DNA from 4 places in the Pseudarthrobacter sp. MOO13 genome. Region 2 is predicted to be linked to each of the others. Evidence: riboswitches for the same ligand, from Rfam matches in the RefSeq annotation. Region 2 holds a riboswitch; each other region holds the start of a gene.
The links. A riboswitch is a leader RNA that binds a small molecule or an ion and turns the genes downstream of it on or off. The one in region 2 is predicted to bind S-adenosylmethionine.
Positions count from the first base shown of each region.

Region 1 (2,924 bases), 1.3 Mb from region 2:
TCCCTGTTTCCCGGCTCCTGGTAGCTCCATGCGGTGGCGGCGTTGACCCGGCGGGGAATCTGCCACAGCGCCGCCAGGAGGATGGCCATCGCCACGGCCACGGTCCAGACCGCAGCCCCGGACAGGGTGTTGGCCCGGACATACGATCCGTCCGCGGCCACATCGGTGACCGGCCCGGTGACCACGGCAGAGGACTTCAGCCGGTCCAGCGCAGCTTTGGCGATGGCGGGATTTCCGGTGAGCAGCCAAACGATGCTGGCCACGCCGGTATCCCGGGTGCTGGTGCGCTCGTCCCACACCACCGCCGCCGTCCTGGCGAAAGCCGGCGAGGTGGCGGTACCCACCACCTGGTCCCACCAGGCCGTCTTTATATCCGCCTCCGGCGGTCCGCCCGCGGCAGGGCTGTAGAACGCCGACGTCTGGAGCAGTAGCGGCTTCCTGCGGACCTCCGCGTAGGCACTGTAGAAGTTCTCGCTGCCCGCGCCGGTCAGCATCTCCTGGAGTTCACCGGCACGCGGCACGGTGTTAACGGCAGCGGCGCCGGCAGTGTCGTCATGGTAGGCAGTCAGGCCCACCCAGTCCACGGCGTCGTCCCCCGGATAGTAGGGGGCGTAGGCGGCGTCGGAGCCGTTCCAGGCGCCGTCGCCGTTGGTGTCCAGGAGGGCGAAGCCGTCACTTCCAGGCTGCGGGGCATTCCTGCTCCGGTCAAAGGGGTAGTCCTTGCCCAGGTACGGCGCCCAGACCATGGCGGCCCGGCCGCCGTCGTCCTTTTTGACCGCTGCCGCGACCGCCTTGAAGGCCTCCCGGTAGGCGGCCGGCTGCTGCCCCCAGGCCACCCAGCTCGAGTTCATGTCCGGCGCAAACCGGATCAACAGCCGGCCCTTGAACCCGGAGGCCAGGTCGCGGACCTTGCCGGCGAAGGCTTCCGCTTCGGAGGCGCCGATCTGGTCCAGCGGCACCGTGGGCTTCACGGTGAGCATGGCGTGGGCGCCCTTGGCCGAGGCCTGCTGCAGGAACCCCTCGATGTTGTTCCGGTCCGAGTCGCGGAACGGCAGGCCGATGTCGTGGCCAAACACGGCCGGGCTCGCACCCAGCCGGTCGGAGAATCCGGCGGCGGTATCCTCGCCCCATTCAAGGACGGCACCCAGCCACGGCTTGCCTTGGTCCGGTTCCGCGGAGGCCGCCTGCGCAGCACCGGCGGGCGCCAGCAGCGCCAGGAGCACGACGACGGCGGCGGCCAGGAACGCCCCGGGGGAACGGTGACGGGCACGACGACGGCCGGCCTGGTGGTGCGATGTTGCTGCTCGCATGCTGGCAAGACCCCCCGGTACTCCCACTGTGACGGCAGGGCGGCGCCCCCGGTAGAAACTTTATCGGCCCGGCCGCCCTGCCGCGTTCCCGTGACGCGGTGGTCGCGGGCTCTCAATTACAGAACATGACGACGGCGGCCGTGCGGCTTGGCGGCGCAGGTGTTACGTTTTTGGGGAGTAATGAGTACCGGTGTTAAGCCCTGACTGGCCGGTCGGCAACCCTCCTCTCGCGGCGGGGTGCCTCAGGTGAATACTTGGCATATCGACCGATTCGAGCTGCAAGCGTGAAAGAAGGAGATCCGTCGTGTCTGACGCACCCGCCCCTGACGAAAAATTGTCCTACCGCCTGATTACGGGCCCGGACGACCGCTCCTTCTGTGAGCGGATCTCGGCTGCGCTTGCGGACGGTTACGTCCTGCACGGCAGCCCGGCGGCCACTTTCAACGGCAGCAGCGTCATCGTGGCCCAGGCCGTTGTCCTCCCGGCCGCCATCGCGTCGGCTGACGCCGCGGTGGCCACGGCCGTTGACGACCTGGAAGGCGAGTTCGACGGCGAGGGCCACGCATGAGCTACGCGGGAGACCTGACGCCGCAGGAAGCGTGGGCCAAGCTGGAGCAGGGCGCCATCCTGGTGGACGTCCGCACCGAGGGCGAATGGGCCCACATTGGCATTCCGGATACCAAGGCAACGGACAACGATCCGCTCTTCATCCAGTGGACCTTCCCCGGCGGCATCCCCAACCCCGATTTCGTGAAGGACCTCAAGGAGCAGGCGCCTGAGGACCCGGGCGCTGAGCTCGTGTTCCTTTGCCGTTCGGGCCAGCGATCCATCGCCGCGGCCGTGGCGGCCACCCAGGCCGGCTTCACTTCCTACAACGTCCTGGAGGGCTTCGAGGGGGAACCTGACCGCTACGGCGAACGGACCGTCAACGGCTGGAAGAACCGCGGCCTGCCCACCAACCTCGGAAAGAACTAAGTGACTTTCAATCAAGATGCCCCCGGCTGGAGCCCCGACACCCAGGCTGTCCGCGGCGGGCTGGACCGCACCAACTTCCAGGAAACCTCAGAGGCCGTCTTCCTGAATTCCGGGTTCGTCTACGAATCCGCGGCCGCGGCCGAACGCGCCTTCACCGGCGAGGACGAGCGCTTTGTGTACTCGCGCTACGGCAACCCGTCCGTGGCCACCTTCCAGGAACGGCTCAGGCTGCTGGAAGGCACCGAGGCCTGCTTCGCGACGGCGTCGGGCATGTCCGCGGTGTTCACGGCCCTGGGCGCGCTGCTTGCAGCCGGTGACCGCGTGGTGGCCGCCCGCTCACTGTTCGGGTCATGCTTCGTGATCCTGAACGAGATCCTGCCGCGGTGGGGAGTGGAAACGGTCTTCGTCGATGGCCCGGACCTGGACCAGTGGCGCGAGGCCCTGTCCAAGCCCACCACCGCCGTCTTCTTCGAATCCCCGTCCAACCCGATGCAGGAAATCGTGGACATCGCCGCGGTGAGCGAACTGGCCCATGCCGCCGGCGCCACGGTAGTTGCGGACAATGTCTTCGCCACTCCCCTGCTGCAGCGCTGCGGGGACCTGGGCGCGGACGTCATCGTGTACTCCGGCACCAAGCAC
Region 1 is NZ_CM177848.1:107,523-110,446, reverse strand. Features, by position in the region: gene opgC (OpgC domain-containing protein) at 1-1,310, opposite strand, end outside; SAM riboswitch class IV at 1,487-1,601, shown strand; gene AC4EEO_RS00435 (DUF1737 domain-containing protein) at 1,615-1,878, shown strand; gene AC4EEO_RS00430 (rhodanese-like domain-containing protein) at 1,875-2,285, shown strand; gene AC4EEO_RS00425 (O-succinylhomoserine sulfhydrylase) at 2,286-2,924, shown strand, end outside.
Region 1: it holds a riboswitch for S-adenosylmethionine, as region 2 does, so the genes downstream of both, AC4EEO_RS00435 (DUF1737 domain-containing protein) here and AC4EEO_RS06435 (aminotransferase class V-fold PLP-dependent enzyme) in region 2, are expected to answer to the same signal.

Region 2 (2,924 bases):
GGCGCCGCCCGCCTGGCGTCCCTGCGGCGGCTGCTCGGCGCCGATCCAAGGATGGAAGCACAGGAAACGAAGGAGCTTGGCAGCGTCAACTGACGCGTTCTCCCGGCAGAAACGCCCGCAGACGGTAGTTTGGAACCATGATCCAACCCGCTTCGAGTTACAACGATGACCTGCGCCTGGCCCACGTCCTGGCCGACTCCGTGGACGACCAGACGATGAGCCGGTTCAAGGCCCTGGACCTCCACGTCGAGACCAAGCCGGACCTGACGCCGGTCACCGACGCCGACAAGGCGGCCGAGGAGGCCATCCGAGGCCAACTCTCCCGCTCCCGGCCCCGCGATGCCGTTCTGGGTGAGGAATTCGGCAGCACCGGCCACGGCTCGCGGCGCTGGATCATCGATCCCATCGACGGGACCAAGAACTTCGTCCGCGGCGTCCCGGTCTGGGCCACGCTGATCGCCCTGGTGGACGAGGGCGAGCCGGTGGTGGGCGTCGTCAGCGCTCCGGCACTGGGCAAGCGCTGGTGGGCTGCCAAAGGCATGGGCGCGTACATGGGCAGGTCCCTGGCCGCCGCCACCCGGCTTCGGGTTTCCAACGTCTCAAACCTGGCCGACGCCTCCCTCTCCTATTCCAGCCTGGGCGGCTGGAAGGAACGCGGAAACCTTGACGACTTCCTCGGCCTGACGGAAGACGTGTGGCGGACCCGGGCGTACGGAGACTTCTGGTCCTACTGCATGGTGGCGGAAGGCTCGGTGGATATCGCCTGCGAACCCGAACTGAACCTGTACGACATGGCTGCCCTGGTACCGATCGTGGTGGAGGCCGGCGGCCGCTTCACGTCCCTCGAAGGCGAGGATGGCCCGTTCGGCGGCAATGCCCTGGCCACGAACTCGATCCTGCATTCAGAGGTGCTGCACCGGCTGAACCCGGACCTCGACGACCTGCTCCAGCAGTCGCCCTAGCGGCACAATAATCGAACAATACGACGCCGGACGCCTCCTTGAGGGGGCGTCCGCGGCCGTTTCTTCGGCAGGGCGTAACAAAAGCCTTAACAATTGCCGCGGCTTTAGTCCTGCCCATTCCATGTTCTACGCTTTTATCCAGGTCACGAGTGCCAGCGCAAAACCCCGGTTTGCTGGCCGGCAACCCTCCATTCGCGGTGGGGTGCCCCGGGTGACGACCAGGCCGGTCCGGAGCGGATACGGCAAGCGCGGATTCCACTGTGCCGGAGTCCTGTATCCAAGTGAGGTCTCTGTGACAACTGCCACCGTCTCCCCCCTTTCCGCCACCGCCAACGCCGCCGCGGCGGATCCGCGACAGGCCGTCGCCGGCCGGCCCCTCGCCGCGGTCACCGGCGCCGAGATCCAGGCGCCGCTGATCTCCGGCGGCCACGTCCGCTACGCAAACCTCGACTACGGCGCCTCCGCACCGGCGCTGTCAGTGGTGTCCGCGTACCTGAACGAGATCCTCCCGTACTACGCGAGTGTCCACCGGGGCGCCGGCTACGCATCCCAGATCAGCACCTCAGTGTACGAAAACGCACGCAACATTGTCCGCGACTTCGTGGGAGGGCGCCCCGGCGATTCGGTCATCTTCACCCGCAACACCACCGACTCCCTGAACCTGCTGGCCGGCTGCCTGCCGCTGGCGGACGGCCGCCCCGCCGGAGATGTCCTTTACCTGGACATCGAACACCACGCCAACCTCCTGCCCTGGCAGGGCGTCCCGCACCGCAGCATTGTCGCCGCGGATACCATCAGCGGCACTTTGGAGGCAGTCCGCACCGAACTTGAGCAGGGCGGGGTCAGCCTGCTGGCCGTCACCGGCGCTTCCAACGTCACCGGCGAGATCCTCCCCATCCGGGCCTTGGCCGCGCTGGCGCACCAGTACGGCGCACGGATCGTGGTGGACGCCGCCCAGCTTGCGCCGCATCGCCGGGTGGACATCAGCACGGACGACGTCGACTACCTTGCGTTCTCCGGGCACAAGCTCTACGCGCCGTTCGGCGCAGGCGTCCTGGTGGGACGTGCTGACTGGCTGGACGCCGGTGTCCCGCACCTGGCCGGGGGCGGTGCCGTCAAGGAAGCAAGGCTCGACGGCGTCAGCTGGGCCACCGGCCCGGCCCGCCATGAGGGGGGATCGCCCAACGTCCTGGGAGCCGCCACGCTGGCCCGCGCCACCCAGGTGATCGCGGAACTGGACCAGGAACGCTGGCACGCCCACGAGTCCGCCATCCGCTCCTTCCTGGTGGAGGGCCTCCAGGGCATCGATGGCGTCACCGTCCACCAGATCTTCAAGGACACCAATCCGGAAACGGACACCATCGGCGTGGTCAATTTCTCGGTTGCAGGCTACGACGCCGGGCTGGTGGCCGCCTACCTCTCGGCGGAGCACGGCGTGGGCCTGCGGGACGGACGCTTCTGCGCCCACCCACTGCTGAAACGCCTGGGCCTGCCCAACGGATCACTCCGGGCGAGCTTCGGCGTCGGATCCCGGCTGGAGGATGCCGAACGCCTTCTTGCCGGCATCCGCGCACTGCGCAGCAACGGGCTGGGCTGGGACTACGTGGTTGACGCAGGCCGTTGGGTGCCCGCCAACGACTCCCGCACCTACCCGCACTGGGCACCCAACACCCCGGGCACGGCCGGTGCGGCCCCCTGTATCGACGACTAGGGCACCTCCCGCTCCTGCTCCCCCAGCACATGTCCAAAGGGGGTGCGGTAAATTCGAGGGGCATCAACAGTCGGAATTGAAGGAGTCCACGCGTGGTTCGGGGTGGCCCCAAGCTTGATCACGGGCGCCGGCGGGAACTTGGCGGCAGTTTCCGCGACGGCGGACGGCACTACCAGCGCGTCAGGCCGGGCTACCCCGTGGAATCAGCCCGGTGGCTGGTCCCGGCGCAGGCCCGTGACGCACTCGATGTC
Region 2 is NZ_CM177848.1:1,372,959-1,375,882, reverse strand. Features, by position in the region: gene rsgA (ribosome small subunit-dependent GTPase A) at 1-93, shown strand, start outside; gene hisN (histidinol-phosphatase) at 138-962, shown strand; SAM riboswitch class IV at 1,104-1,217, shown strand; gene AC4EEO_RS06435 (aminotransferase class V-fold PLP-dependent enzyme) at 1,255-2,673, shown strand; gene AC4EEO_RS06430 (class I SAM-dependent methyltransferase) at 2,766-2,924, shown strand, end outside.

Region 3 (2,924 bases), 1.3 Mb from region 2:
AGCCCCGGATTGACGCCGGCCACCACCTGCTGCTCGGGCGAGAGCTGGCTGTGGGTGGTCGACGCCGGGTGGATGACAAGCGAACGGACGTCGCCGATGTTGGCGACGTGCGAGTGCAGTTCCAGGGCGTCGACGAAGCGCTTGCCCGCCTCCGCGCCCCCGGCCAGGTTGAAAGCGACGACGGCGCCGGTCCCCTTGGGCCCGTACTTGCGGCCCCGTTCGTACCAGGGGCTGGACGGCAGCCCCGCGTAGGCGACCGATTCGACGTCGTCCCTTCCCTCCAGCCAGCGCGCCACCTCCGTGGCGTTGGAAACGTGCCGTTCCACCCGCAGGCTCAGCGTTTCCAGGCCCTGCGAAATCAGGAAGGCGTTGAAGGGCGAAACCGCCGAGCCAAGGTCGCGCAGCAACTGGACACGGGCTTTGAGGATGTAGGAAAGGTTGGCGCCCAGTGCGCCGCCCTCGCCAAGGTCCCGGGCGTAGACCAGCCCGTTGTAGGTGGGATCCGGGGTGTTGAAACCGGGGAACCGGCCGGGGTCCTTGCCGAAATCGAACTTGCCGGAGTCGACGATGACGCCGGCAATCGCCGAGCCATGACCGCCCAGGTACTTGGTGGCGGAGTGGATCACGATGTCCGCACCCCACTCCAGCGGCCGGATCAGGTAGGGCGTGGACAGGGTGTTGTCCACGATCAGGGGAACGCCGGCGTCGTGGGCCACCTGGGAGATGCCTTCGATGTCCAGGACGTCCTGGCGCGGGTTGGATACCACCTCGCCAAAGAACAGTTTGGTGTTGGGCTGAACGGCATTCCGCCACTGATCCAGGTTGTCCGGATCTTCCACGAAGGTGACCGCGATGCCGAACTTCTTCAGGGTGTGGGCGAACAGGTTGTAGGTGCCGCCGTACAGGCTGGGGCTGGCCACGATGTGGTCCCCGGCCTCGGCGATATTCAGGACGGCGAAGGTCTCCGCGGCCTGCCCCGAGCTCAGCAGCAAAGCGGCCAGGCCACCTTCGAGGCTGGCGATCCGCTGCTCCACCGCGTCCTGGGTGGGGTTGCCGATGCGGGTGTAGATCGGCGCCAGTTCGGCCAGCGCAAAACGGTTGGCTGCGCTCTCGGCGCTCGGGAACACGAAGGACGTGGTCTGGTAGATGGGAAGGGCGCGGGCCCCGGTGGCGCTGTCAGGCTCCTGGCCTGCATGGATCTGGCGGGTTTCGAAGGACCATCCGTTGGACATCTCAGTCTCCTATGACATGGGCCCGGCATGCTGGGAGCACCACGGGCCGCGCTTGCTTCCGGCAATTGCCGGACAGCCTGGTCCTCACCCGGGGCACCCCACCGCGGATGGAGGGTTGCCGGCCAGCGAGCCGGGGCTTAACGCTGGCACTCATGACCTGCGCCCAGTGTAGGAACATCACTCCGGCCGGGACAGCATTGTGACGAACATGGTCTTGCCGCTGTGTGCGGGCCGTGGGGGTCTCAGCCGACGGGCGGGGGACGGATCCGGGCGCGATGGCAGTCCGATGTGGAGGTTTTCCAAGGTTCCACAAATAATGCGAAGGATCGCCCGAGGTTTGGCCGCCAGCCGTCCTGGCCCGGATACCGTGGAAGCCGGACGACGTTATCCCGTCGCCCCCCAACCACGCACAAAGGAATTCGATTCCGTTGCCCCAGTCTTTGCGCCTGGCCCTTGCCGCCGCACTGTTGTCCGCCGTCGCCTTCTGCTCAAGCGGTACACCAGTGCAAGCCTCGGCGCCGCCAGCGGCAGCCACCGCGCCCGCCGCCGCTCCCTCGTCCGCTCCCGACAGCCCCAATGGCCGCTACCTGGTCCAGTTCCCGGCGGGAACTGACGTCCCAACGGCGGCGCGCGACCTTCGTTCCCAGGGGGTCGCCGTCGACCACACGTTCAGCAAGGCCCTGCACGGAGCGGCGATCAAAGCCACGGCGGCGCAAGCCGCCGCACTGCTGCGGTCCGGCAAGGCAACAGCCGTGGAACCCGATGCGGTATCGACGATTTCCGCCACGGAAAAACCCGCGCCCTGGGGTCTTGACCGGCTGGACCAGCAGGCGTTGCCACTGTCCGGCGCCTACACGTATGACGCTTCCGGCCTCGGTGTCCGCGCCTATGTGGTTGACACCGGAGTTCTCGCCTCGAACGTGGATTTCGGCGGACGGGTTGCCGCGGGATGGACGGCACTTTCCGACGGCGGCGGGACAAGTGACTGCAACGGACACGGCACCCACGTTTCGGGGATCATCGCCGGAACCGTCTACGGCGTGGCCAAATCCGCCACGATCGTGCCCGTGCGGACCTTGGCCTGCGACGGGTCCGGCTACTACTCGGACATCATCGCCGGACTCGACTGGATTGCCGGGGACCATGCCGCAGGAACTCCGGCCGTGGTGAACATGAGCCTTGGCGGACCGGTCAGCAGCCTCCTTGACACCGCAGTCCAGAATGTCGTCGACGATGGAATTTCCGTCGTCGTCGCGGCCGGGAATTCGGCCACGGATGCCTGCACGTCCTCGCCCGCCCGGGTCCCGTCCGCCTTGACGGTGGCCGCGAGCGACTCCTCGGACCACCAGGCCTCGTTCTCCAACTACGGCCAGTGCGTGGACCTTTACGCCCCGGGGGTGGCCGTTACCTCCACCTGGAACACGTCGTCGACGGCCACGGCATCGCTGAGCGGGACCTCCATGGCCTCACCGCACGTTGCCGGCACGGCAGCCCTCATCCTCTCCCGGCACCCGCTCTTCACGCCTGCGCAGGTCACGGACACCGTCCTGTCGACGGCTGTTCCGGGAACCATCGCCGGTGCCGGCGCCGGAACGCCAAACAAACTGCTGCACGTGCCTGCCAGCCCGCGCCTGCCGGGGGCATTCTCGTCGCAGGCGCCCTTCCGGCAGCTGGACACCCGCTACGGCACCG
Region 3 is NZ_CM177848.1:2,713,769-2,716,692, forward strand. Features, by position in the region: gene AC4EEO_RS12545 (bifunctional o-acetylhomoserine/o-acetylserine sulfhydrylase) at 1-1,232, opposite strand, end outside; SAM riboswitch class IV at 1,276-1,390, opposite strand; gene AC4EEO_RS12550 (S8 family serine peptidase) at 1,661-2,924, shown strand, end outside.
Region 3: it holds a riboswitch for S-adenosylmethionine, as region 2 does, so the genes downstream of both, AC4EEO_RS12545 (bifunctional o-acetylhomoserine/o-acetylserine sulfhydrylase) here and AC4EEO_RS06435 (aminotransferase class V-fold PLP-dependent enzyme) in region 2, are expected to answer to the same signal.

Region 4 (2,924 bases), 2.2 Mb from region 2:
GGATTTCTCGACGACGGCGGGATCGGCGTTCGGGGTGGTGGGGTACAGGATTGACCCGGACACCAGCTTGCCGTCGCGTTCAGCGCGGGTGCCCTGGTGGTGCAGGTCGATCATGTAATCGACGCGGTACTTGCGCATCACGTTGCTGTGCAGGGCCTGGGTCTCCGGCTGGACCTTGGCCACGTGGTCCCGGTTCAGGTCCACGCCCTCCGCGTTGTAACGCGTCAGGTGGCGGTCGCCTTTGGCGAGGTAGTCGTCCAAGGAAAAATTCACGTCCCCCATGGCGCCATCGGCATTGAGCATGGGCACGATCAGGATATTGACGCCGTCCAGGATGCCGGACGACTTGCCGGTGCCCAAGTGCTTGATGAACTCCATGGCGCCCTCGGTGGTGAGCTGTTCGTTGCCATGCTGCTGGGTCAGGTAGAGGATGGTGGGTTTGGCCGGGTCAGAGATGTATTTGACCAGGTGGATATCGCGGCCCTTGACCGTCTGGCCGATCACTTCCAGCTCCATGGCCGGTTGCTTGGCGTCCTGGTCCTTAAGGAAGGAGACCATCTGACTGTACGTAGCCAGCTTGCTTGTGGTGATCTGGCCGTTGCCGCCGTAGTTGGGGCCTTCGCCAACTGCGTGGGCCATCGGGGCGGACCCGGCGAAGACGGCCAGCGCCAGCGCGCCGGATACGGCAAGGGTCCTCAAAGATTTCGTCACAGTGCGTTACCTCTTTCGAGTGCATCGGGTGCGTTCAGCCGCCATGTTCCCCATCACGGCCCGTGACAGACAGCCAACCAAGCTTGACGAAAGCTGTCAATAGACTGGACAAAACCTGGGAACGGGTTGGGCTCTTGCCGGGGAGCGCCACCGCCCAACACTGATCCGCCGTATTCTGAACCGCATTTGCCCACGGGCGGTTCATGGATTTAGGTAATAGTGGACCATCCGGAGCGGCTGAGAGACCTGGCTCAATGACGCCGCAGCAACCACGGTCCGGCAGGAAAGCTGCCGGCCGAAGGTGCTACTGCCAGGACCGATGGAAGGAAGATTCCAGCATGCCCCTCAACACCGACCATATTCGCGCCACCCACGCCGGGTCCCTGCCTCGCACCGATGAACTCATCGCAGCCAACACCGCAAAGGAATCCGACGGGATCACCCCGGCGTTCCTGGAGCTCCTGGAAGACTCCGTTGTGGGCGTGGTCCAGCGCCAGAAGGACCTGGGCATCGATATCCCCAACGACGGCGAGTACGGGCATACGATGTCCAACTCCGTGGACTACGGGGCCTGGTGGAACTACTCCTTCGCCCGGCTCGGCGGCCTGGAGCCGACCACCGTGGACCGGTGGGCTGAAGCCGAAGTCCGGCGGTCGTCCCCCGGAAACGTTGTCCTGACGTCCTTCCCCGACCGGCGGGACCGGCAGGCGTTCAATGAGGCGTACAGCGATCCCTCCTCCGGGATCTTGGCGCACCGGAAGAGCGTGTCCCAACCCAAGATCGCCGGGCCCCTGACATATACCGGCCATGACCTGGTGGCCTCGGACATCAAGAACCTGAAGACCGGGCTCGCCGCGGCAGGCCTCAGCGAAGGATTCGTGGCGTCCCTCTCCCCCGGTTCCTGCGCCCGCGTCGCCAATGAGTACTACAAGAACGATGAGGAGCTCGTCTACGCCTGCGCCGATGCGATGCGCGAGGAATACAAAGCCATCATCGACGCCGGCCTGACGGTCCAGCTCGACGATCCGTCCCTGGCCGAGAGCTGGGACCAGATCAACCCGGAGCCGTCCCTGGAGGACTACCTGAAGTTCATCCAGCTGCGCGTCGAGGCCACCAACTGGGCCTTGCGGGACCTTCCGCAGGAACAGGTCCGGCTGCACGTTTGCTGGGGCTCCTGGCATGGTCCGCACACTACGGACATCCCATTCGCCGACATCATCGGCTCAGTGCTGCAGGTCAACGCGGGCGCGTACTCCTTCGAGGCGGCCAATGTCCGCCACGAGCACGAATGGCGTGTCTGGGAGGACACCACCCTTCCTGAGGGCAAAGTCATCATCCCCGGCGTCGTCTCCCACGCCACCAATGTGGTGGAGCACCCGGACCTGGTGGCGGACCGGATTGTCCGCTTCGCCAAGCTGGTGGGACGCGAGAACGTCATCGCGTCCACCGACTGCGGCCTGGGCGGCCGGGTGCATCCGCAGATCGCATTCGCCAAGCTGGAGGCTCTTGGCGAGGGCGCCCGCCGCGCCACCGGGCGCCTCTGGTAGTTATCCGCCCCTTCCGGGAATGACCGCCGGTCCACTGCGCCATGAATGAGGTGCGCTGGACCGGCGTTTCGTTTCTCCGGGCTTGGTAAACTGGCAAAGGCCGACCCGGAATCGGCCCACCCCAACTAACCACCGTTGATGAGCTGCGCCACCGTGCGCCCATTTTCGGCGGTGGACGCAACATCAATCCCCGCAGGAGAACCAGCCCTTCATGACCGCACTGGCCCCCGAAACATTCCACGAACAGCTCATGAGCCGCCGTTACGAGCCCAGCGTTGCCGCTGTCAACGAGCTGTGCGATTCCCTGCAGGAAGCGAAGCCCGGAACCGTGGTGCCCTACGTGGACCCCATGCACGATGTTGAGGAATGCCGCATCATCAGCCTGTACTCCAATATTGGCGAGATGGACCAGTCCGGTTTCATCACTGCCGGTGACCAGGACGCCGCGACCCGCATGCTGGGCATCCAGTGGAAGCTGGGCCTGCGCCCGGAATTCGTGATGCCCTGGAACGTCCACCCGTGGCACGTCCCGGGCGAGGCCAACGGAAAATTCACCCCGGACCAGGTGCAGGCAGGTTTGAAACCGCTGCTGAAGTTCCTCGCCCTGGTCCCCCGCGCTTCCGTGATCGTGGCGCACGGCACGGAGGCAAACCGCCTGGCCAACCT
Region 4 is NZ_CM177848.1:3,564,602-3,567,525, forward strand. Features, by position in the region: gene AC4EEO_RS16220 (M14 family zinc carboxypeptidase) at 1-711, opposite strand, end outside; SAM riboswitch class I at 933-1,037, shown strand; gene AC4EEO_RS16225 (cobalamin-independent methionine synthase II family protein) at 1,050-2,258, shown strand; gene AC4EEO_RS16230 (uracil-DNA glycosylase family protein) at 2,470-2,924, shown strand, end outside.
Region 4: it holds a riboswitch for S-adenosylmethionine, as region 2 does, so the genes downstream of both, AC4EEO_RS16225 (cobalamin-independent methionine synthase II family protein) here and AC4EEO_RS06435 (aminotransferase class V-fold PLP-dependent enzyme) in region 2, are expected to answer to the same signal.